Regions from separate parts of the Bacillus paramycoides genome, predicted to be linked through region 4. Evidence: riboswitches for the same ligand, from Rfam matches in the RefSeq annotation. Region 4 holds a riboswitch; each other region holds the start of a gene.
What was found. Region 4 has a riboswitch for S-adenosylmethionine ahead of metQ (methionine ABC transporter substrate-binding lipoprotein MetQ). Riboswitches for the same ligand answer to the same signal wherever they lie in the genome.
Positions count from the first base shown of each region.

Region 1: it holds a riboswitch for S-adenosylmethionine, as region 4 does, so the genes downstream of both, AAG068_RS26975 (bifunctional O-acetylhomoserine aminocarboxypropyltransferase/cysteine synthase) here and metQ (methionine ABC transporter substrate-binding lipoprotein MetQ) in region 4, are expected to answer to the same signal.
Region 2: it holds a riboswitch for S-adenosylmethionine, as region 4 does, so the genes downstream of both, AAG068_RS07235 (Na+/H+ antiporter NhaC family protein) here and metQ (methionine ABC transporter substrate-binding lipoprotein MetQ) in region 4, are expected to answer to the same signal.
Region 3: it holds a riboswitch for S-adenosylmethionine, as region 4 does, so the genes downstream of both, metI (cystathionine gamma-synthase/O-acetylhomoserine thiolyase) here and metQ (methionine ABC transporter substrate-binding lipoprotein MetQ) in region 4, are expected to answer to the same signal.

Region 1 covers NZ_CP152427.1:5,182,924-5,188,820, forward strand. The annotation lists gene AAG068_RS26965 (homoserine dehydrogenase) at 1-2, opposite strand, end outside; gene metA (homoserine O-acetyltransferase MetA) at 144-1,049, opposite strand; gene AAG068_RS26975 (bifunctional O-acetylhomoserine aminocarboxypropyltransferase/cysteine synthase) at 1,033-2,331, opposite strand; SAM riboswitch class I at 2,425-2,529, opposite strand; gene AAG068_RS26980 (chloride channel protein) at 2,843-4,075, shown strand; gene AAG068_RS26985 (YjjG family noncanonical pyrimidine nucleotidase) at 4,116-4,811, opposite strand; gene AAG068_RS26990 (transcriptional regulator YeiL) at 4,918-5,589, shown strand; gene AAG068_RS26995 (FMN-dependent NADH-azoreductase) at 5,652-5,897, opposite strand, start outside.
Region 2 covers NZ_CP152427.1:1,388,998-1,394,894, forward strand. The annotation lists gene gltP (glutamate/aspartate:proton symporter GltP) at 1-1,001, shown strand, start outside; gene AAG068_RS07230 (DUF402 domain-containing protein) at 1,068-1,586, shown strand; SAM riboswitch class I at 1,707-1,812, shown strand; gene AAG068_RS07235 (Na+/H+ antiporter NhaC family protein) at 1,907-3,223, shown strand; gene AAG068_RS07240 (hypothetical protein) at 3,452-3,808, shown strand; gene AAG068_RS07245 (PspA/IM30 family protein) at 3,854-4,504, shown strand; gene liaF (cell wall-active antibiotics response protein LiaF) at 4,611-5,351, shown strand; gene AAG068_RS07255 (sensor histidine kinase) at 5,351-5,897, shown strand, end outside.
Region 3 covers NZ_CP152427.1:4,128,903-4,134,799, reverse strand. The annotation lists gene metC (cystathionine beta-lyase) at 17-1,180, opposite strand; gene metI (cystathionine gamma-synthase/O-acetylhomoserine thiolyase) at 1,177-2,289, opposite strand; SAM riboswitch class I at 2,384-2,493, opposite strand; SAM riboswitch class I at 2,697-2,806, shown strand; gene AAG068_RS21365 (bifunctional homocysteine S-methyltransferase/methylenetetrahydrofolate reductase) at 2,877-4,709, shown strand; gene metH (methionine synthase) at 4,709-5,897, shown strand, end outside.
Region 4 covers NZ_CP152427.1:3,559,834-3,565,730, reverse strand. The annotation lists gene AAG068_RS18300 (FecCD family ABC transporter permease) at 1-972, shown strand, start outside; gene AAG068_RS18295 (ABC transporter ATP-binding protein) at 987-1,808, shown strand; gene AAG068_RS18290 (alpha/beta hydrolase) at 1,825-2,643, shown strand; gene AAG068_RS18285 (hypothetical protein) at 2,919-3,146, shown strand; SAM riboswitch class I at 3,325-3,434, shown strand; gene metQ (methionine ABC transporter substrate-binding lipoprotein MetQ) at 3,697-4,503, shown strand; gene AAG068_RS18275 (metal-sensing transcriptional repressor) at 4,901-5,203, shown strand; gene copZ (copper chaperone CopZ) at 5,406-5,612, shown strand; gene AAG068_RS18265 (heavy metal translocating P-type ATPase) at 5,709-5,897, shown strand, end outside.

The DNA.
Region 1 (5,897 bases), 1.6 Mb from region 4:
ATAATACTGTCCACCCCTCAAAAATTGTGTTTAGATGAAATTATATGAGTAAAAAATCTGAAAAACAATGTTTTTAGAACATTCGGAAAAATATAAGTTAACCATTGCAAAGAAAACGTTGCCACGTGTTACACAATCTTTTTTTATAATACATAAGGGGTTTCTTGATACACGTAATAATTTAGCCAATTAGAGAATAATAGATTTCCATGGCTTCTCCACCTTACAAGCGGTTTCTCATTTGGATTATCATGCTTAAAATAATTTTTCGGCACATCAATATTTAACCCTTTGTCACGATCTCGTTCGTATTCTTGCTTTAACGTATCACAACTATATTCACTATGACCGAGCGCAAACACTTGTCTTCCTTCTTGCCCAATAACAAGATGAACACCCGCTTCCTCAGAGTTTGCTAATAACGTTAACTCTTTCACTTCTCCAATGTCACTCTCTCGTACTTCCGTATGACGAGAATGCGGGGCAAAAAATAACTCATCAAACCCTTGTAACAATTTCACATGTTGCTCACGAACTTCATGTTCAAATACACCAAACATTTTCTCCTCAAGAGGATACTTTGGAACACCATAATGATGATACAAACCAGCCTGTGCCCCCCAGCAAATATGAAGCGTAGATGTTACGTTCTTTTTTGAATACTCCATAATACGTTTAAGCTCTTCCCAATAATCTACCTCTTCAAAAGAAAGGGTTTCAACTGGTGCTCCTGTAATAATCAGTCCATCAAATTTCTCATTCTCAATATCACGGAATGTCTTATAAAAACTCGTTAAATGTTCCTGTGCTACATTACGGGATAAATGTGATTCCATATGAAGTAAATGAACATCTAATTGCAACGGTGTATTGCCAATTAAACGAAGTAATTGCGCTTCTGTTTCTTGCTTTGTAGGCATTAAATTTAATATAGCAATTTTCAAGGCCCGTATATCTTGTGTCTCTGCTCGCTCCTTCGTCATTACAAAAATATTTTCCTCCTGCAACACTTTGCGAGCCGGTAAATCTTTATCAATTATGATCGGCATGTTGTTTGCCTCCGACTAACGCTGCTTCTAAATCGGCAATAATATCCGAAACATCTTCTATACCAACCGATAAACGAATTAAATCTGATGTAACGCCAGCTAAACGTTGATCTTCAGCACTTAATTGTCTATGCGTTGTACTAGCGGGATGTATAACGCAAGTTCGCGCATCAGCTACATGCGTTACGAGAGTTGCTAGTTTTACATTTGCGATAAATTCTTTCGCTGCTTCTAATCCTCCCTTAATGCCGAATGTTAAAACCCCACTAGCACCTTTCTTCAAATACTTTTGTGCTAACGAATAATTTTCATTACTATCTAACCCTGGATAATTCACCCATTCAATACGATCATGGTTAGCAAGCCACTTAGCAACTGCAAGAGCATTTTCACTATGACGCTCCATTCGTAAATGCAGTGTTTCTAAACCGATATTGCTAATATAGGCATTGAATGGGCTCATACAGTTTCCGTAGTCTCTTAATAATTGAACACGTGCCTTCACAATATAAGCTGCTGCACCAAAATTTTGAACGTAACTTACGCCGTGATAACTTGGATCCGGTTCAACTAGTTCAGGATATTTCCCATTTTTCCAATCGAAGTTCCCTCCGTCAATGACAATGCCGCCTAACGAACTCGCATGACCATCAATATATTTCGTCGTAGAATGAACGATAATATTTGCTCCATGTTCAAATGCTTGGCATAAATAAGGAGTTGCTAATGTATTATCCACGATAAAAGGCACTTCCAACTCTTTCGCTGCATCTGAAAGTTCTTTGAAATTTAAAACGTTCATCGCTGGATTTCCTAGCGATTCTGCATAAACGAGTTTCGTCTTATCATTAGCAAGGGCCACAATTTCATCAGCAGTTAAATTCGGATTAAAGAATGTAACATCAATACCAAGCTTACGCAAACTCACTCCAAATAAATTAAATGTCCCGCCATAAACTGTGGAAGAACAAAGCAAGTGGTCTCCGCTACTACAAATATTTAAAACAGCAAGCATAATAGCAGCCTGCCCAGAAGCCGTTGCAACAGCTCCTACACCACCCTCTAAATCCGCTAGCTTTTGCTCAAATGCAGCTAAAGTAGGGTTTCCAATACGCGTATATATATACCCTTCCGCCTCTAAGTTAAATAAGGCTGCTAAATCATCCGAAGTATCGTATTTATACGTTGTACTTTGATAAAGCGGTAAAACACGCGGTTCACCATTCTTTGGCGTATAGCCACCTTGCACACAAATTGTCCCTTTTCCCCATGATTCTCCCATCTCTCATTCTCCTTTCTTTTTATACAAAATAAAAAACTGCTCCTTTCCTGAAAACAAGAAAGGAGCAGTTTGAAAACACGCTCTAAAGGCTCTTTCTTATCTTTCAGGATTATTACCTGCAGGATTTGGCACAATTCCGTTATACGGCTGTTGCCAAGGTTTCATCGGGCCTGTCCCTCCACCTTTTCTTGATAAGACTATGCAATTACCGTTGATTTTATAGCAATAATTTCCTAATGTCAATCAGTTTGTCTGAATGTTCTAAATTAATTACGAAGAATTTAACATGCATAACAAAAGAAATATATTCCATATCTATGTGAAAAAGACCTTTCAAAACCCCTGATTACTATATAGAATTAAATAAGTAGTTTAACGTATACATTTCAAATTCTCACGAGACCTCAATATATTGAATAAGTCACCCTCTCAAAAAAATACTATACATATTCATTTAAAAGTAGCATATTTAATCCTTTTAACATTACAACTTACATAACGGAGGTATAACATGACAAACACAAAGGACATGCACTATATACTCGTCCTATACGGCACTCTTTTAGGCTCTATAGTAGGAGCAACAGTCTGGTTATTTTTAGTTACAATAAATATCGGCATTCACTTTATTTGGGAGTACTTACCTACTATTTTCGCTTCTCCCCCTTACTACACTATTTGCGTCACAACTATCGGTGGTATTCTCGTTGGTTTAACTCAAAAGTATTTCGGCACATATCCACGTCTTATGCCAGAAGTGATGGGTGAATACAAAGAAACAGGTAGAATTGAATACCGCTTTGTACATAAAGCTACTTTAACTGCGATTATCGTTTTAATCTTTGGAGCTAGCTTAGGTCCTGAAGCAGCACTTGTTGGCATTATTGGTGGACTTTGTACATGGGTAGGGGATCGTTTTACATTCGCCTTAAAGGGAATGAATGAACTAACAGAGGTTGGAATTGGTGCTACTTTAAGTGTAATTTTTAATGCGCCGCTATTCGGTTATTTAGCTCCAAATGAAAATGAGGGTGACCAAATTAATGAATTTTCTAAAGGACAAAAAGCAATTGTATATTTAGCTACTACTTTCGCTGGTTTTTCCATTTATTTATTACTTAGTAAATTCGATAATCGCGGATCCTTTATCGTTGATTTCGGAGAAGGTTCTCTTTCTCTTAACGAATGGATTGCCTTTCTACCACTTGCTAGTATCGGTGCTATAGTTGGATTCTTTTATTTCAAATTAGAATTCACATTAGAGAAATTAATCCATCCCTTAAAAGAATATAAACTAGCACTTGGAATTATTGGTGGTATTTTATTAGGAATTACAGGAACGTTTCTCCCGTACACGTTATTTTCAGGAGAACATCAATTAAAAGATTTAGTCGTGGAATGGAGCCATTTATCCTTCTGGGTACTACTTCTTTCAGGTGTTTTAAAATTATGTATTACTGCCGTTTGTTTAAATACAGGTTGGCGCGGCGGGCATATTTTCCCCATTATATTTGCTGGATCTAGTATTGGATATGCGATAGCGTCCATTATCCCGATAGATCCAATCGCTTCGGTAGCCATCGTCACGACAGCAATTTCAAGCTATGCATTAAGAAAACCAATTGCTATAACCTTACTACTACTCATGTTTTTCCCGCTCAATTTACTATTACCAATGCTTGGAGCGGCAGCGATTGGTAATACATTTCCACTTCCTAAAAACAGCGAAGCTACAAACGCATAAAAATAGGCAGTAGGGACAAAAGTTCCACTGCCTATTTTTATTACACATGCTGCTTCAACAGTGCATATAATTCTTCAAAATTTTGCACTTCATATGTTGGCATAATCTCGCTATGATTTGATTTCTTTTCTGGATTAAACCAACAAGTATCAATTCCCGCTACATATCCACCTTTAATATCAGCGCTTAACGAATCCCCAATAATGAGCCCTTCTTCAGGAGAAAAATTAGGAATTCGCTCAAAAACATAATCAAAATACTCCTTCATTGGCTTTTGATAACCTGTATCTTCAGAAACAAAAATATCTTTAAACATTGAATGTAATCCTGCATTACGCAAACGTTTATCTTGCGTTTTAGAAACACCGTTTGTCACTATATATAAATCATACTCTCCTTGAATTTGATTTATAAATTCAAATGCACCTTGTATGAGGTGATTCCCTTCCTCTAAGTAGTTGCGATAATTATATTCGAATAATATCCCATCTACTTCTTCCCCGTATTCTTTAAACAAAATCGAAAATCGTGTATTTACGACTTCATCACGATTTATTTCACCTTCTTCAAAAGCGGTCCAAAGACTTTTATTAATTTTTTTATATTGCGCTTCAATCTCGCTAGTTAGAGACATCCCTTTCTCTTCAAAAAGCATACGTAACGCCGTTTTTTCCGCCTTTTGAAAATCTAACAATGTATCATCTACATCAAATAATAGTGTTTTGTATTTTTTCATAAACCCCTCACACTCTCTTTTCTACAAAAACAAATTTAAGTAAATCGTATCATTCTTTCTTGTAAAAATAATAGGAGATATCTCATACTAAGTATGAGGTGAAAATATGAAAGTCAGCAAAAATAGCGAAGAAATCTCTCATTACATACAAACTTACAACTTCCATACTCTCTTTTCTTTTGACATCTTACCGTATGCTGAACTACATTCCTTTCAGGAGAGAGAAAAGATATGTAATGAAGGGGTTCATGTTCCTTATCTTTATTACTTAATTTCCGGGAAAGCAAAAATATATATGAGTCACAAAAACGGAAAGATCTCCTTAATTAACTTTATTCAAGCACCTTCGTTCATTGGGGAATTAGGATTAATTGGCGTGGAATCCGTCACGAAAACGGTGGAAGTAATCGAAGATTGTATATGCTTAGCGCTTCCTCTTAAAGATTGTCAGCATCTTTTGTTACAAGATGCTACCTTTCTACAGAAACTATGCAAATTTATCGGTAAAAAAACAATTACCCGAACAGAAAGTTATGCTAAAAATAATAGTTATCCATTCGAAAGCCGTTTAGCGGCATTTATTCTATTAACAGAACAAAATAACAGTTATACAGAAAAACATACCGAGGTCTCGGAATATTTAAATGTCAGCTACCGCCATCTTTTATATGTATTAAACCAATTTTGCCAACAACACTATTTAAAAAAAGACGGAAGAACCTATTACATACAAGATCGAATGCAATTGGAAAAACTGGCTGACGAACTTAAAATATAAAAAAGTAGCATTAACGCAGATCTGTTAATGCTACTTTTTTCGAGTGACGATTCTATTTTCAATTAAAATTTGCTTGCTACTTTAGCTGCTTCTTCAAGACCAGCTGCAATGATTTCTTCTGCTTTATCTGGGAATTGATTATGTCCTTCAATAACTACTGTTTCCATGTTTGTTGCGCCGAAGAAGCCCATCATGCTTGCTACATATTTAACAGCCATTTCTACTTCAGCTGCCGGGCCTTCAGAATATACGCCGCCGCGTGCGTTTAATAATGCAATCTTCTTATCTCCAATTAGACCAACTGGGCC
Region 2 (5,897 bases), 2.2 Mb from region 4:
TTGGTCTATTAATTGCGAATATTTTCCAACCAGGAAAAGGCGTAAATATGGAGCAGTTAACAAAGACAGATATTTCGAAATATACACATACGACAGAGCAAGTACAAAGTCATTCATTTGCAGATACATTTGTAAATATTGTTCCAACGAACATTGTGAAGTCATTAGCTGACGGAGATATGCTTGCTATTATCTTCTTCTCTGTATTATTTGGCTTAGGTGTAGCGGCAATTGGTGAAAGAGGAAGACCGGTTCTTCAATTTTTCCAAGGTGTAGCTGATGCAATGTTTTATGTAACAAACCAAGTTATGAAATTTGCACCATTTGGTGTGTTTGCACTAATTGGAGTTACAGTTTCTACATTTGGTCTTTCTTCATTAATTCCATTAGGGAAATTATTAATTGTAGTATACGGAGCAATGATTTTCTTCGTTGTAGTCGTATTAGGAATTACAGCGAAAATATTTGGAATTAACATTTTCCAATTCTTTAAGATTTTAAAAGACGAACTGATCTTAGCATACTCTACAGCAAGTTCAGAAACAGTTTTACCAAAAATCATGGAGAAGATGGAGAAGTTCGGTTGTCCAAAGGCAATTACATCTTTCGTTATTCCGACAGGTTATTCATTTAACTTAGATGGATCAACTTTATATCAAGCAATTGCAGCTATTTTCTTAGCGCAAATGTACGGTATTGATTTATCTATTACACAACAAATTACATTATTACTTGTATTAATGCTTACATCAAAAGGTATTGCGGGTGTACCGGGCGTATCATTCGTTGTATTATTAGCGACACTTGGTACAGTAGGTATTCCAGCTGAAGGTTTAGCCTTTATCGCTGGTATTGACCGTATTTTAGATATGGCTCGTACAGCAGTTAACGTTGTAGGTAACTCTTTAGCAGCTGTAGTTATGTCTAAGTGGGAAGGTCAGTATGACGCTGAAAAAGGACAAGCCTACTTGAAAGAAATTTCTAATAAGCAAGCAGCTTAATTATAATTTGAACAAGCTCTCACATAATATGTGGGGGCTTTTCTATATAGAAAGGGAGCAGACGAAATGAAACGTAAATATGGTGACGGTTCTTCGTGGAAGCGACTAATAGAGAGGGATTATACGGTTAAGCAAATAGAAGAGGGGATGCTAGGAATATTAGAAATAAAAAAGGTGAGAGAACCTAGTTGTAAAGAATATGATGGAAAAGAGCTTTGTATTGCTGGCAATCGGTATACGTGGATTCAGTATTTCATAGACGGGAAAAACTTTGCGATTACCGCTATGTTAGATGATCAAAAAGAATTAGTACAATATTATATCGATGTGGCGAAAGAATATAAAATAGACGAACGTGGTTTACCGTATTTTGATGATTTATATTTAGATGTAGTGTTATTACCGAACGGTAAAATGTATATATTGGATGAAGATGAGCTAGAGGATGCTTATAAAAGTGGCGATGTTACAAAAGAAGAGTATGAGTTGGCTTGGTACACTACGAAATGGATCATAGATGCAATAAAAAATTGTGAATTTTATTGGATTTCAATATTGGAAGAAGAAATCAAAAAGTTAAAATGATTGTTGTATTCAAATTTTTGTATAATTACCAAAAAAATCTATACAAAAAATAATTGACTTTTGTTTTGTAAGCGAGTAAAGTTAGGGAAGAAATTATTATTAAAAAATAAATATGAAACCTTCTTATAAAGAGAGGCGGAGGGACTGGCCCTACGATGCCTCGGCAGCGGACTCGATTTCAGAGTGCTGTGCCAAATCCAGCAAGCATGTGCTTGAAAGATGAGAAGAGTGTTTCTTATAGATGTATAAGACCTCTTCTCATTGGAAGAGGTCTTTTATTATTCATTAGAAAAAGGTTGAAACTAGGGAGAGATGGTACTTTGAAAGAAACGAGAGGAAATGGTTTGGCTTTATTACCACTTGGGATATTTTTGGCGCTATTTATTGGTTCTGGAATTATTACAGGTGATTTCTATAAATTGCCGATACTTGTAGCAATTTCAATTGCTGTAGGAGTGGCTTTAGCAATGAATCGTAAAGAAAGTTTTAATGTAAAAGTAGAACGATTTGCTAAAGGTGCAGGGAACCCAGATATTATGATTATGGTTCTAATTTTTGTCCTAGCAGGAGCATTTTCTGAAACAGCAAAAGGGATGGGCGGCGTTGATTCTACAGTTAACTTAGCGTTATCCATTTTACCGCAAGGATTTATCGTAGCTGGAATTTTTGTTATAGGAGCATTTATTTCATTAGCGATGGGAACTTCAATGGGAACAATAGCTGCATTAGCACCAATTGCTGTAGGTATTAGTGGGCAAACTGATATCTCCATTGCACTTACGATGGCTACTGTTGTTGGGGGAGCGATGTTTGGTGATAATTTATCATTTATTTCAGATACAACAATCGCAGCTGTACGTTCGCAAGGAACAGAAATGAAAGATAAGTTTAAAACGAACTTTTTAATTGTATTACCAGCGGCTATTATTACAATTGTATTATTAGTAATCGTTACTTTAGGAAGCGACACACAGATTAAAGCGCATAGCTTTGACTGGATAAAGATTTTACCGTATGCAGGAGTACTTATTACAGCATTACTTGGCTGGAATGTACTTATTGTGTTAACTGGTGGAACTGTACTATCTGGCGTTATCGGTCTTTTAGATGGCAGTTACACGTTAGAGAGTTTCTTTAAAAGTGTAACGACTGGAATGGGCGGTATGATGGAGTTAGTACTACTTGCTATTTTAATTGGCGGTATGGTCGAACTGATTCAATATAATGGTGGCATTCAATATTTAATGAATATTTTAACTCGTAACATTCGTTCAAAAAAAGGAGCAGAGTTCGGTATTGCTGGCTTAGTAAGTATGACGAATATGTGTACAGCGAATAATACGATTTCTATTATCTTTACAGGTCCGCTTGCGAAAAACATTGCAGATCAATATGAAATTGATCCCCGTAAATCAGCGAGTGTATTAGATCTTTTCTCATGCTGTGTGCAAGGATTAATTCCGTATGGTGCGCAAATGTTAACGGCAGCAGGGTTTGCGGCGTTATCTCCGATTGAATTGTTACCATATGCGTTTTATCCGATCTTAGTTGGAGTATGTGGAATCATTTCTATATTAATTGGTTTCCCGAGGTTTTCTAAAGTAGCGGGAAAGAAAGAGTATGATAAAACAGCATAATGAAAATGAAGTTTATGAATTGTAACGAAAGCCGTACAGAGAATGTTCTCTGTGCGGCTTTTTATGTGCGGAAAAAGAGTGAATGATTCTATCCTACCGTATGTTTTTACAAAAGGCTGAATGCAACTCGGTCTTAAGTCTGAGTCAAAAACGGTTCTTAAGCTCGTTATGGAAAAAAGAAAAAATAGTTAAGATAAGAGTATCAAATCGAAGGGAGGCAAGCACAAGATGAAACAATTTCTAGCGTTTATCGCGGCTGGTATTTTAGCTTTAATTGCTCTTGGCAGTCTTGCTGGTATTATAGGATTCGCAATTGGAGCAGGAGTTGTGTACTGGAGCTATAAATCATTTGTGCGAGCACAATCATTTTTTGGAAAGTTAGCTTGGGGTATTGTTGGTTTAATCGGCTTGTCCATCGCCCTTTCTCATTCCCCAGCATTAATCGGTATTGCAGCATTAGTAGTTTTATACTACGGATACCGTGAGTGGAAAAAAGAAAAAGATGTAGTTGTTGATTCTGCTCCAGAAAGTTCTAAACCATATAGCAACTTTGAAGATGAGTGGAACAAGTTAATGAAAAACTAATATAAAATAAATCAAATTTATAAAGTAGAAGAGAGGAAGATTATAATGAAACAATCTTTATTCGGACGTGTACGCGATGCAATTTTAGCAGATTTTCATAATGTATTAGATGAGAAAGAAAGAAAAAACCCAATCGCTATGTTAAACCAGTATTTACGCGATAGTGAGCGTGAAATAACAAAAATTGAGAAGTTAATTCAGCGTCATAAAACATTAAAATCTAATTTTGCTCGTGAACTTGAGCAAGCGCGATATTTCGTTAATAAAAGATCAAAGCAAGCAATCATTGCTCAAGAAGCAGGCGAACTACAACTACATGAGCGTGCCTTAGAGGAAGTAGCTTATTATGAAGGGCAAGTAACTCGATTAGAAGAAATGTATGCAGGTGTTGTAGAGCAAATTGATGAGTTAGAGCGTCGTCTTTCTGAAATGAAAAATAAATTAAAAGAAATGCACGCAAAGCGTATGGAATTAATGGCACGTGAAAATATGGCGCATGCAAATCGCCGTATGAATACTGCGATGCATAAAATGGATGAAAATAATCCATTCTTACGATTTGAAGAAATTGAGGATCATATTCGCGACTTAGAAACTCGTATGAATGAGGAACATGAACGTGACACATTTGATATGAAGATTGCAAAGCTTGAGCGTGAAATGAAGGAAAAAAATGATGTGTCGTTAACAAAATAATAGTAGTATATTATAAAACAGGCTTATGATATAGTGATAGGAGAAAAGGTGTTGGAAAGCAATGCCTTTTCTTCTATGTATATGTGACAAGAAGGGGGGAGCTGAAATGAAGAAACATTTTTCAAAAACACAATTAATGGGGATGCTCCTCATCATATTTGGATTCGGTCTTTTTCTTGATATGATACTTGGACATTTTGAACCAGGTGGTCTCATTTTTGCATTTATTATGCTTATGTTTGGAAGACATTATCGTAAAAAGAATCGTTATGTACGGGGAAATGTATTTTTATTTGTTGGCGGTATCGTATTTTTATTCTTCTTATTTTCATCAGCAGCATTTGTTCTTGTCGTATTCGCTTGTTTAGCTTTAATTGGTTATCAATTGATTAAACAAGGACATAAGCAAAAAGCAATGAAGGTTGAAATTAAAGAAAAAGGGATTATAGACGAAGAGAAACAAATATATCGTACAGAACCATATTTGAAAAATATGTTTGTAGGTAATGTACGAATGATGGATCATATTTATGAACTTGAGGATATTAATGTTCAATATGGTGCTTGCGATGTGGAAATAGATTTAACAACTGCTATGATTCCAGAAGGAGAAACGGTAATTGTTATTCGAGGTGTCGTTGGTAATATTCGTTTATATGTGCCATATGATATTGAACTTTCTTTAAATCATTCTGTTATTGTCGGACGGGTGCTTTTGCCAGGACATGAAGAGACAGGGTTTAACCGCAATGTTACATTTAGAACAGAGCAGTATAAAGAGGCTCCTCGTCGTATTAAAATTATTTCTTCGCTTGTCGTAGGCGATACGGAAGTGAGGAAAGTATAATGAAGAAACAAAAAAATATTTCGTGGATGTATATTCGTTATTCTATGTTGTCCTCTGTTAGTATCGCACTCATTTGTACAATTGTATATGTATGGAAGAGCGAGCAACAAGTATATGATTTATTATGGAAGGAATCCATCGCTTCTGTTCCAATTGGCTTGTTTATTATGACTACAAGTTTACTTATCGGGGGAATTGTAGGATATGCAATCGGTTACTATATAGAGCAGCGTATACAAGGATTAAATACGTTTCTATTTGAAGTAGAGCGAGGGAATTTTCCGAGCGATGTTTCGTTTACCGCAGATGACGAATTTCATGAAGTGGAACGAAAAGTAATCGGTCTTGCTCGGCGATTAGAGGAGCAAGCTGGACTCTTTCAAAAAGTAACGAATGAACGAGCTCATTGGAATGAAGAGATGAGACAAGAAGCGATTTCCCAAGAAAGACATCGATTGGCGAGGGAGCTGCATGATTCTGTAAGTCAGCAGCTTTTTGCAATGTCGATGATGATGTCGGCTATTAATGAACAAGTAGCTGAATTTC
Region 3 (5,897 bases), 570 kb from region 4:
ATATCTTCTTTTCTCTCTATGCATTTACAGGTTCTTCTATATAAGAAAGGGCATTTTCAAAATCGGATATTAAATCGCCAACATTTTCAAGGCCGACGGATAACCGAAGTAATGAATTCGAAATACCTCTTTCATCACGAGCTTCTTGCGATAGTGCTGCATGTGACATTTTAGCTGGGTAGGAAAGGATTGATTCGACAGCTCCTAAACTAACCGCAAAGACAGGTAATTTAACTTTTGATAAAAATTGGCGGAGTGCGTCTTCTGATTGTAAAGTGAAAGATAGGACAGCTCCGGCTGATGTAGCTTGAGATTGTTGAATATTAAATCCCAGATGTGTTTGTAAGCCAGGATAATAGACGTTTTGAACTTTATTGTGCTCTTGTAAATAGTGTGCAATTTTATTGGCGTTAGCAGCTGAGTGCTCAAGACGTACATGCAATGTTTTTAGACCGCGAAGGACGAGAGAACAATCTTGCGGACCTAAAATAGCGCCGAATGCATTTTGTAAAAATCCAAGTTTTTGAGCGAGTTCGGCATCTTTTACAACCGCTAATCCTGCAGTAACATCACTATGACCGGCAATGAATTTTGTGGCACTATGAAGAACGACATCGGCGCCAAGATCAAGTGGCTTCTGGAATAGTGGTGTCAAAAATGTATTATCAACAAAAGTAAGGGCGTCAATAGATTTTGCAAGTTTAGAAACAGCACGAATATCTGTAACTTTTAAAAGTGGATTAGAGGGTGTTTCTACATAAAAGAGTTTTGTATTTGGCTTAATGTTTTGTTTTATTTCTTCTAAATTGGTCATATCAACAAATGTATGTGATACACCGTAACGGGAGAGAACTTCAGTTATCATTCGATAAGTCCCTCCGTATACGTCTTCTGAAATGAGTACGTGATCACCTTGTGAAAGGAGGAGGAATGCAGTAGAAATCGCTGCAATTCCTGATGCGAATGCAAACCCTTTTGTTCCGCCTTCTAATAAAGCGATAATATCTTCAAGCGCTTCGCGAGTTGGATTACCAGAGCGGCTATAGTCATATTTCCCGAACGTATCTACATCAAATTGGTGGAATGTTGATGTATTATAAATGGGAACGTTAACAGCTCCTGTTTGTGAGTCATGTTTATATTGGTTGTGTAGTAAAAGTGTATCTATAGAATAACTCATATTCTTACACCTTCTTTTACAAGTTTAATGGCTTGCTGTAAGTCTTGAATTAAATCGTTACTATTTTCAATACCGACAGAAAATCGAAGAAGACGATTACATACACCGTTTGCTGTTCTAATTTCTTCAGGAATATCAGCGTGTGTTTGTGTTGCCGGATATGTCATTAAACTTTCAACACCACCGAGACTTTCAGCAAATGTAATTAAGGATAAAGATTGTAGGAATGGATTAATCCACGTTTCATCTTTTAGACGAAATGAGATCATGCCGCCTCTTCCAGGGTAAAATACATCTGTCACACCGTCTTCATCATTTAAATAAGCGACAACTGCTTTTGCATTTTCTTCATGTTGTCTCATGCGAAGCGCTAATGTTTTCATACCACGAATTAATAGCCATGAATCAAATGGGCTTAAGACCGCGCCTGATGCATTATGATAATGAGCGATTTCCTCACAAAGTTCCTTTCCTTTTGCAACGACAAGTCCGCTTAGTACATCGTTATGTCCTCCTAAATATTTCGTTGCGCTATGAATTACAATGTCCGCGCCTTCTGTTAATGGCTGCTGTATATAAGGTGTGTAGAACGTGTTGTCTACGATAAGAAGTAGTCCGTGTCTTTTCGCTACAGTTGCGACAGCAGCAATATCAGTAACTTGCATTAATGGATTAGTTGGAGTTTCTATGAAAATAGCCTTCGTTTCAGTTGTGATAGCTTGCTCAATTTGTTTAATAGACTGTGTATTTACGTATCTACATCGAACGTTCCACTTTTTTTCGTGCTCAGAAAATAATCGATAAGTGCCCCCGTATAAATCTTCAGATACAATAAGTTCGTCTCCAGAACGGAATAGGGACAGGACGAGGAGAACAGCTGCCATCCCTGAACTACAGGCATATCCTTGTTCACCGTGTTCTAAGTCTGCAATTGCCTGCTCTAACAGGCCGCGAGTTGGATTGCCAGTTCGTGAATAGTCAAAGCCAGTCGATTTACCAATTCCTTCGTGACGATAGGCAGTTGAAAAATAAACAGGTGGATTAACAGTTCCTGTTGTAGTTTCGCTTCGGTTTCCGATTTGTGCTAGTTTTGTTTCAATAGTTGACATGTGAAAATTCCTCCTTTTTAAATTAACAATTAAGTGAATGTAAAATAAAAAAAGCCTTCTAAGGAAGAAGGCTTTCGGTTTGAATAGAGTCTTCTTCTCATCTGTCAAATCTTTCACAATTTGCTGGAATTAGCACCTTATTAACAAATGTTAATGGTTGCTGAGGCGTCATAGGGCCAGTCCCTCTACCTCTCTAGATAAGAATGTTCGTATGAAATTTTATTATATTTTTAACTTTACAACAAAAGATAATTGAATTGCAACTTTATTTTAAATAATTTTTATTTTTCCGCAAGTGTCATTGACTTTTGCATTTGTGCGTGCTAAATTTATTGAAAAATTAACAAACATTGTTAAAAGGGGAACGCATTTCCTTTTAGCTACATAAATAAAATAATAAAGACAAACTCTTATTGAGAGCGGTGGAGGGAAAGGCCCTATGAAACCCGGCAACCTTCAAACGAAATGTTTGAAACGGTGCTAATACCTGCAAAACGAATGTTTTGCATAATAAGAGGAGGATCGATTATGTCCCCCTCTTCAAAATGAAGAGGGGGTTTTTATATTGATAGAAATGAGGGAGATTGGTGAAATTACTAGATTTATTATCAAAAGGAATTGTAATAGGTGATGGTGCGGTTGGAACGTTATTACATTCACATGGCTTGCAAAGTAGTTTTGAAGAATTGAATATATCTGATCCGGATTTAATTATATCGATTCATAAGCAATATGTAGCTGCTGGGGCAGATGTAATTCAAACAAATACGTACGGAGCAAATGAAGCGAAATTACGTATGTATGGTTTAGAAAATCAAGTTACTGAAATTAATAGAGCAGCAGTAAAACTGGCGAAAGCATCTGTTACAGACAGAAATGCCATTTTAGGAACAATTGGTGGTATGAAACATATCGGAGCTGTTACGACAACTGATATGGAAAGAGAATTTATGTTACTTGAGCAGGCAAGTGCTTTACTAGAAGAACAGGTTGATGGATTACTATTAGAGACTTTTTATGATGAGTTTGAATTACTTCATGCCGTTCAGGTGTTACGAAAACAAACGAATATTCCAATTGTAGCGCAATTAGCGTTACATGAGGCAGGTACGACTCAAAATGGAAATGATGTAAATGAAATATTAAAACAGCTTTTAGATTATGGTGCAAATGTTGTTGGATTGAACTGCCAACTAGGGCCACTTCATATGACGGAAGCTTTTAAAATGATATCGATCCCGCAAAATGGTTATTTGTCAGCATATCCAAATGCAGGTCTCCCGAATTATGTGGAGGGACGTTACGTATATGAGGGAAGTCCAGCTTATTTCGAAGCGATGACACCGAAATTTATTGAGCAAGGTATTCGGTTATTGGGTGGTTGTTGTGGCACTACGCCAGAACATATTGAAAGCATGAAACGTGCCACTTTACATGTTACGCCTGTAATAGAGAAAGATACGATTCAAAGACCGAAAGTAGTTCATACGCATGAGAAACGTTCGAAAGCTCATATTACTTTAGCAGAGAAAGCCAAAAAACAAACGACAGTAGTAGTGGAATTAGATCCACCAAAAACGTTAGATACACAGCGTTTTTTTGAAGGCGCAAGAGCATTGAAAAGAGCTGGAGCAGATGCTATTACTCTAGCAGATAATTCATTAGCATCGCCTCGCGTCTCGAATATGGCAATGGGTGCATTATTAACGAAACACGATATTCCGGTATTGACGCACTTAACGTGTAGAGACCATAACGTCATCGGACTACAATCTCATTTACTAGGATTATCAGCGTTAGGCATGGAAGAAGTGTTAGCTTTAACTGGTGATCCAGCACGCGTTGGTGATTTTCCAGGTGCCACTTCTGTATATGATTTGTCCTCTATTGAGCTCATTAAAATGATTAAAGAAATGAACGATGGGCGCTCCATTTTAGGGAAATCAATAGGTCCAGCAACAAGGTTTTCAGTAGGAGGTGCGTTTAATCCGCATGTAAGACATTTAAAAGCAGCGGTTAAGCGAATGGAACGGAAAATAGATGCTGGAGCAGAATATTTCTTAACGCAGCCAATTTATGATATCGCGTTAATTGAAGAAGTGTATGAAGCGACAAAGCATTTAGAACAACCTATTTTTATTGGGATTATGCCATTAATAAGTAAACGGAATGCAGATTTTCTTCATTTTGAGGTGCCAGGTATTACTTTACCTGAAGCAGTAAGAGAGAGAATGGATGGACATGAAACGAAAGAGGCAGCAATTGAGGAAGGGATTCGTATTTCTCAAGAGTTGATCGATGCGGCGATGAAATATTTTAACGGCATTTATCTTATTACACCATTTCTAAAATATGAAATTACAGAACACCTCGTTAAATATGTGAGAGAAAAGCAAGAAGTGAAAGAAGGTATTAATTGATGAAATGTATAGAAGAAAAATTACAAAATAACATCTTAATATTAGATGGTGCAATGGGAACAATGATTCAGCAAGAGGACTTAACTGCGGAAGATTTCGGAGGAGAAGAGTACGAAGGCTGTAATGAATATTTAGTAGAAACAAGGCCTGATGTCATTTTAAAGATTCATAAAGCTTATATTGAAGCTGGAGCAGATATTATTGAAACAAATACATTTGGGGCGACAAATATTGTATTAAGTGATTATGAGTTGTCTCATTTAGACGAGGAACTAAATGAGAAGGCAGCACGTTTAGCGAAGCAAGCGGTCAATGAAAGCGGGAAGGAAGTATACGTTGCGGGAGCAATGGGGCCGACAACGAAAGCGATTAGTGTTACTGGTGGTGTAACATTTGACGAATTAATTGAAGCTTATACGCGGCAGGCAAGAGGGTTATTGAAGGGAGAAGTGGATGTATTACTCGTTGAGACGAGTCAAGATATGCGTAACGTGAAGGCTGCTTATATTGGAATTCAAGCAGCTTTTGACGAATTAAATACAATTGTACCTATCATGATTTCGGGAACGATTGAACCGATGGGAACGACTCTAGCTGGGCAAACAATTGAGGCTTTTTACTTATCGGTAGAACATATGAAGCCATTATCTGTTGGATTAAACTGTGCGACTGGTCCGGAGTTTATGAGAGATCATATTCGTTCCCTATCAGATTTGTCGGAGTGTTACATTTCTTGTTATCCCAATGCAGGTCTTCCTGATGAAGATGGACATTATCATGAATCTCCATCTTCTCTCGCTGAAAAAGTGAAGCGATTTGCTGAAGAAGGATGGGTTAATATTATCGGTGGTTGTTGTGGCACAACGCCAGAACATATAAAAGCAATGAAAGCTGCATTAGCGTCTCTTAATCCGCGTGAACATCACGAAAGAGCTGGGCACGGTGTTAGTGGATTAGAGGCACTGCAATATGATGACTCTATGAGACCGTTATTTGTTGGTGAAAGAACAAACGTTATTGGATCACGTAAATTTAAACAATTAGTAGCAGAAGGAAAATTTGAAGAGGCTGCGGAAGTTGCAAGAGCGCAAGTGAAGAAAAATGCTCATGTTATTGATATTTGTATGGCAGACCCGGACCGGGATGAAATAGAAGATATGGAAAACTTCTTGGCAGAAGTTACGAAAG
Region 4 (5,897 bases):
TTTTTAATACTATGTGCTATTTATATTAGTTTAACGAATGGTATGTTTGATATTACGATTACAGATGTATGTAAAACACTCTTTAGAATAGATCCAGTACCAGACCATGATTTAGTTATTTTTGAGTTCCGTCTTCCGCGCATTTTAATCGCTGGATTAGTAGGCTTAGGCTTAGGTGTTGCAGGTGCTGTAATTCAAGGGATTACGAGAAACGGACTGGCAGACCCAGGTATTTTAGGAGTAAATGCCGGAGCAGGAACAGCGATCGTCATCTTTATGTTTTTCTTTCAAGGACAATTAAAGAGCACCGACTGGGTTTCTATTATGATGATGCCAATGTTTGGTTTAGTCGGCGGATTAGGTGCAGCTATCATCATTTATCTGTTTTCTTGGAAAAACGGTAAGTTAGATTCGCAGCGTCTTTTATTAACAGGGATTGCAATTGGATCAGGATTTGGAGCATTTTCTATGTACCTATCACTCAAAATGAAGTCAACTGATTTCGAGATGGCTGCAGTTTGGGTATCGGGAAGTATATATAATGCAAACTGGAAGTATATTGTTGCAATGTTGCCGTGGCTTATCATATTAATTCCGCTTATACAAAAGAAAGCTTATTTATTAGATTTATTTCAATTGGAAGAAACGAGTATTACAAGTTTAGGTGTTTCAGTAGAAAGAGAGAAATCTATTTTACTACTAAGTAGTATCGGACTTGTTAGTGCATGTGTTGCTGTTTCAGGAAGTATTGGTTTCATTGGACTAATGGCACCGCATATAGCGAAAAGACTTGTCGGCATTCAGCATAAGCATATCATTCCTACGTGTGGAGTAATCGGTATGTTCCTTGTAATTGCTTCAGACTTTATTGCAAAAACAGTCTTCACACCTGTAGAGTTACCAGTGGGAATCGTTATTTCTATTGTCGGCGTACCGTATTTCTTATATTTACTTTATAAGGCGAAAGCGTAAGAGGAGGAATAAAAGTGAGTATTTTAAGTGCAAAAAATTTAGAAACGAGTTATGAAAAGCTTACAGTGTTTCGCGATTTAAATGTGGAAATACAAGAAGGAAAAGTAACGACAATTATAGGACCAAACGGGTGCGGTAAATCTACACTGTTAAAAACAATGGGAAGAATTTTAAAGCAAAAGAGCGGTAAAGTCTATTTACAAGGACAGGATTTAAATACAATTCCAACGAAAGAAATTGCGAAGCAGTTAGCTTTACTTCCGCAAACTCCAATTGCACCAGGAGAGCTGAAAGTAGAAGAATTAATTTCTTATGGACGCTATCCACATCGAAATAACGTAAATAAGTTAACTTCAAAAGATAAAGAGATGATTGATTGGGCCTTAGATATAACGAAAACATCTGAATTTAGAACGAGACAAATAGCAAATCTATCTGGTGGTCAAAGGCAAAAGGTATGGCTAGCGATGGCTTTAGCACAAGAGACAGAAGTGTTACTACTAGATGAACCAACAACATATCTTGATATGTCTCATCAATTAGATGTATTACAAATTGTGGAGAGGTTAAATAAAGAACATAATTGTACGGTCGTAATGGTACTACACGATATTAACCATGCAGCAAGGTTTTCAGATGAGATTATTGCAATGAAGGAAGGGGAAATCGTTACAACTGGTATCCCAGAAGAAATCATAACAAATGAAGTGTTAAAAGAAGTATTTCATATTGATGCGCGTGTCATGATTGATCCGTATAATGGGTCTCCTGTTTGTTTTGGGTACGATAGCGTTGGACTTCAAGAAGAGAAAGTTGAAATATATGTAATGAGTTAAAAAGGGGGGATATAAGATGAATACTACGATTGAAAAACAGCAGATTATAACATCTAATACGGAACAGTGGAAAATGTATTCGAAAATAGAAAGTAAGGAATATCAAATTTATATTTCAAAGCCGAGGCAACCAGCACCAGAGTCAGGCTATCCTGTTATATACGTATTAGATGGCAATGCCTTTTTTCAAACATTCCATGAAGCGGTTAAAATACAATCAGTTAGGGCAGAAAAAACAGGTGTTTCACCAGCCATTATAGTAGGTATTGGTTATCCGATTGAAGGGGCATTTTCAGGTGAAGAAAGATGCTATGATTTTACGCCTAGCGTAATTTCAAAAGATGCGCCTTTAAAACCAGACGGTAAACCGTGGCCTAAAACAGGAGGAGCAAATAATTTCTTTACTTTTATTGAAGAAGAATTAAAGCCGCAGATTGAAAAGAATTATGAGATTGATAAAAGAAAACAAACGTTATTTGGGCATTCACTAGGTGGTTTATTTGCTTTACATATACTATTCACAAACGCAAATGCTTTTCAAAATTATTTTATTAGTAGTCCGTCTATTTGGTGGAATAATCAATCTGTTCTTGAAAAAGAAGAGAATTTTATAAATGAATTAAACAGTGCCAAGTTTGAAACGGGAGTGTTCCTTACAGTTGGATCACTAGAACGAGAGCATATGGTTGTAGGGGCAAATGAATTATCAGAGCGCCTTTTCCAAGTAAAACATGATCAGTTTAGATTTACGTTTTATGAAGCTGAAGGGGAGAATCACGCATCTGTTGTGCCGACTTCTTTAAGTAAAGGGTTAAGATTTATTAGTCACGTATAATTTGGAATGATTGTCTAATAAAATGCAAACGAAAGGCTATGGGGAAATTCTCCATAGCCTTTCGTTTGTTCAAGTAGAATTGTCCTTTTTGAAAGTTTTGTTTCAACTTTTCGTCTAAAGAGACAAAAAGTTGTCACAATTCGGTCACAATTAGCATAAACATAAAATAGACGAAATGAACTTATTTCCAAAAAGGCTTAGTTCATTCCATTTATGATTAGTGGAGCTAAAAGAACGGATTAAAAGTTCACTATATTCTCAAGGAGGTAGATCGTATGAAAACTATTCTCGCTATCGCTGGGCTTATTTGGGTTTTATCACATGGCATTCCAATTTATGAGGGAGAACAAATTCGCAGTGCTCTAAATAAAAATTTTAATGAATATCACGTTATTGATCGGCAAGATAATGTTGTGACAGTTCGTGTAAATGACTGTTTTCATACGGTAACCGTTGAAGGAACTTCAGTAGTGAATGATACAAAAGTATGTGATCAGCAATAATTATATATAGGAAGAAAGAAGTCTCAATTTATACGTGTGGATTGAGACTTTTATATTTGTGATTGAAGTTTTTTTCATAAACAATTATTGACATAACGAGTTTATGTTGATAAAATTCAATTCATAAAATATAGATAATTTAATAGATTTCGAATCAGATGAAAATTAAATCTGATTTCTCTTATCCAGAGAGGTGGAGGGACTGTGCCCTATGAAACCCAGCAACCATCAATTTTTACATTGAAATGGTGCTAATTCCTGCAAAGCAAATGCTTTGAGAGATGAGAGAAAGGGATAGTATCGATATATGCATACAAACCTTTCTGCTCATTCTAAGGGCAGAAAGGTTTTTTGTTGTTCAAATGTGAGTGAAGACTATTCTGAGGGAAAATAGAGCGATTTATACAGTCCGTGTGCAGGAGGAATAACGATGTGAAAATCAATGAACCAATTTGTGCATGTCCTAGTGTTGTTCTAATAAAATGGATTATTGATTTGTTACAGCGTGAATTAATAAATAAATACATAAAAGAAGAAGGGTGTTTACAACATGAAAAAACTATTACTATCAGGACTTATTACAACGACAATTTTTGGTTTAGCTGCTTGTGGAGGAAAAAGTGAAGATAAGCTTGTTGTTGGTGCTTCTAATGTACCTCATGCAGTTATTTTGGAAAAAGCAAAACCATTACTTGAGAAAAAAGGTGTAGAACTAGAAATTAAAAAATTCCAAGACTACGTATTACCAAATAAATCATTGGCGAATAAAGAATTAGATGTAAATTATTTCCAAGGTATTCCGTTCTTAGAGAAAGAAATGAAAGACAAAAAATATGATTTTGAAGTAGCTGGAAAAATACACATTGAACCAATCGGTTTATATTCTCAAAAATATAAAAATCTAAAAGAGCTTCCAGATGGTGCAACAATTATTATGAGTAATGCAATTACTGATCATGGACGTGGTTTAGCGATTTTACAAAAAGAAGGTATTTTAAAAATTAAAGATGGTATAGATCCTGTAAAAGCAACCGTAAAAGATATTGCAGAAAATCCGAAAAATTTGAAATTCAAAACAGACATTGAGCCTGGTTTATTAACACAAATGTATAAAAATAAAGAAGGTGATGCTATTTTAATTAATGCTAACTATGCAATTGATGCAAAATTAAATCCAAGAAAAGATGCAATTGCGATTGAAGGTAAGGATTCTCCATATGTAAACGTAGTTGCAGTTCGTAAAGGTGACAAAGATAAGAAAGAAATTAAAGCACTTGTAGAAGTATTGCATTCGAAAGAAATTGAAGATTTTATTAATAAGGAATATAACGGTGCTGTTATTCCTGTAAAAGAATAACTTTGAAAACTAAGAAATTGTACTCTTTACAACTACGTATTTTATAACTGATGAAAATTAATTATTTTATTAAGGGCTACTAAGGTAGCCCTTTTATATTTGCAACGAGAAATTGTTAGGGAATGTACATTAATGGAGGCTTTAGTTGAAGAACATAGCACAAAAGTGAATAAACATTTTACTTTATTAAGTTCTGATGGAGAATGTAATGTTTTTTTGAAAAAGGAAAGGGTATCATGAAAATTGAGACTGAGAAGCTAATAAATTGTTAAGAATAAGCTTAGAGCGGAAATATACTCATATGGGGTATCATACATAGATAATTAATGCTATAATTGGTATACTCGTAAAAGCAATTGTTTTATTGGATGAAGAGAAACTTTAAGAAGGTGATAATATGGGTCATAAAGAGCATGAAGCGGTAACACATAGATCAGAAAAAGAAAAAGAACAAATTATAAATAGATTAAAGAGAATTGAAGGACAGGTCCGCGGTATTCAAAATATGATTGAAAATGATCGCTATTGTGTGGATATTTTAGTGCAAATTTCAGCGATTAATGCAGCGATGAAAAAAGTAGGAATGGGTGTATTAAAAAACCATACAAGTCATTGCGTTTCAGGTGCTATTAAAGATGGCAATGGTGACGAAGCAATTGAAGAATTAATGACTGTATTTGAACGTTTTTCAAAAGCGTAAAAACAAGCTAGTATGTAACTGGCTTGTTTTTTGTTTACTTTCATATAAGGTTTCGGGGTATTGATGTGAAAAAGTGTATGTAAAATAAACTTTTAGAAAATAATTGAAAAATCATGATACAAAACCATTGATTACCTTAGGGGGGTATGGTAAGATGTAATTGTGATTAACAAACAATGAAGAAACAAGAGGAGGATTTTAAATGGAACAGTTAACATTAAAAGTTGAAGGTATGTCTTGTGGACATTGTGTAAATTCTATTGAAAGCAGTGTGAAAGAACTAAACGGTGTTGAACAAGTGAAGGTTCAATTAGCAGAAGGCACTGTTGAAGTTACTATCGACTCATCAGTTGTAACGTTAAAAGATATCGTTGCTGTAATTGAAGATCAAGGATACGATGTTCAATAATTATTTTTTAGATATGGAAATAAATCGTACTTTATAGAAAGTACGATTTATTTTGCTAATAATTATACCTCATAAGGGTATATAGAGGTGAGAGACATGAATGAACAGAAAGAGGCCAATCTTCAAATATCAGGAATGACATGTGCGGCATGTGCGAATAGAATTGAAAAAGGTCTGAAAAAAGTAGACGGTGTTCATGATGCAAATGTAAATTTTGCACTTGAAAAAACAAAAATAATGTATGATCCTCAAAAAACAAATCCGCAACAATTTAAGGAAAAAGTT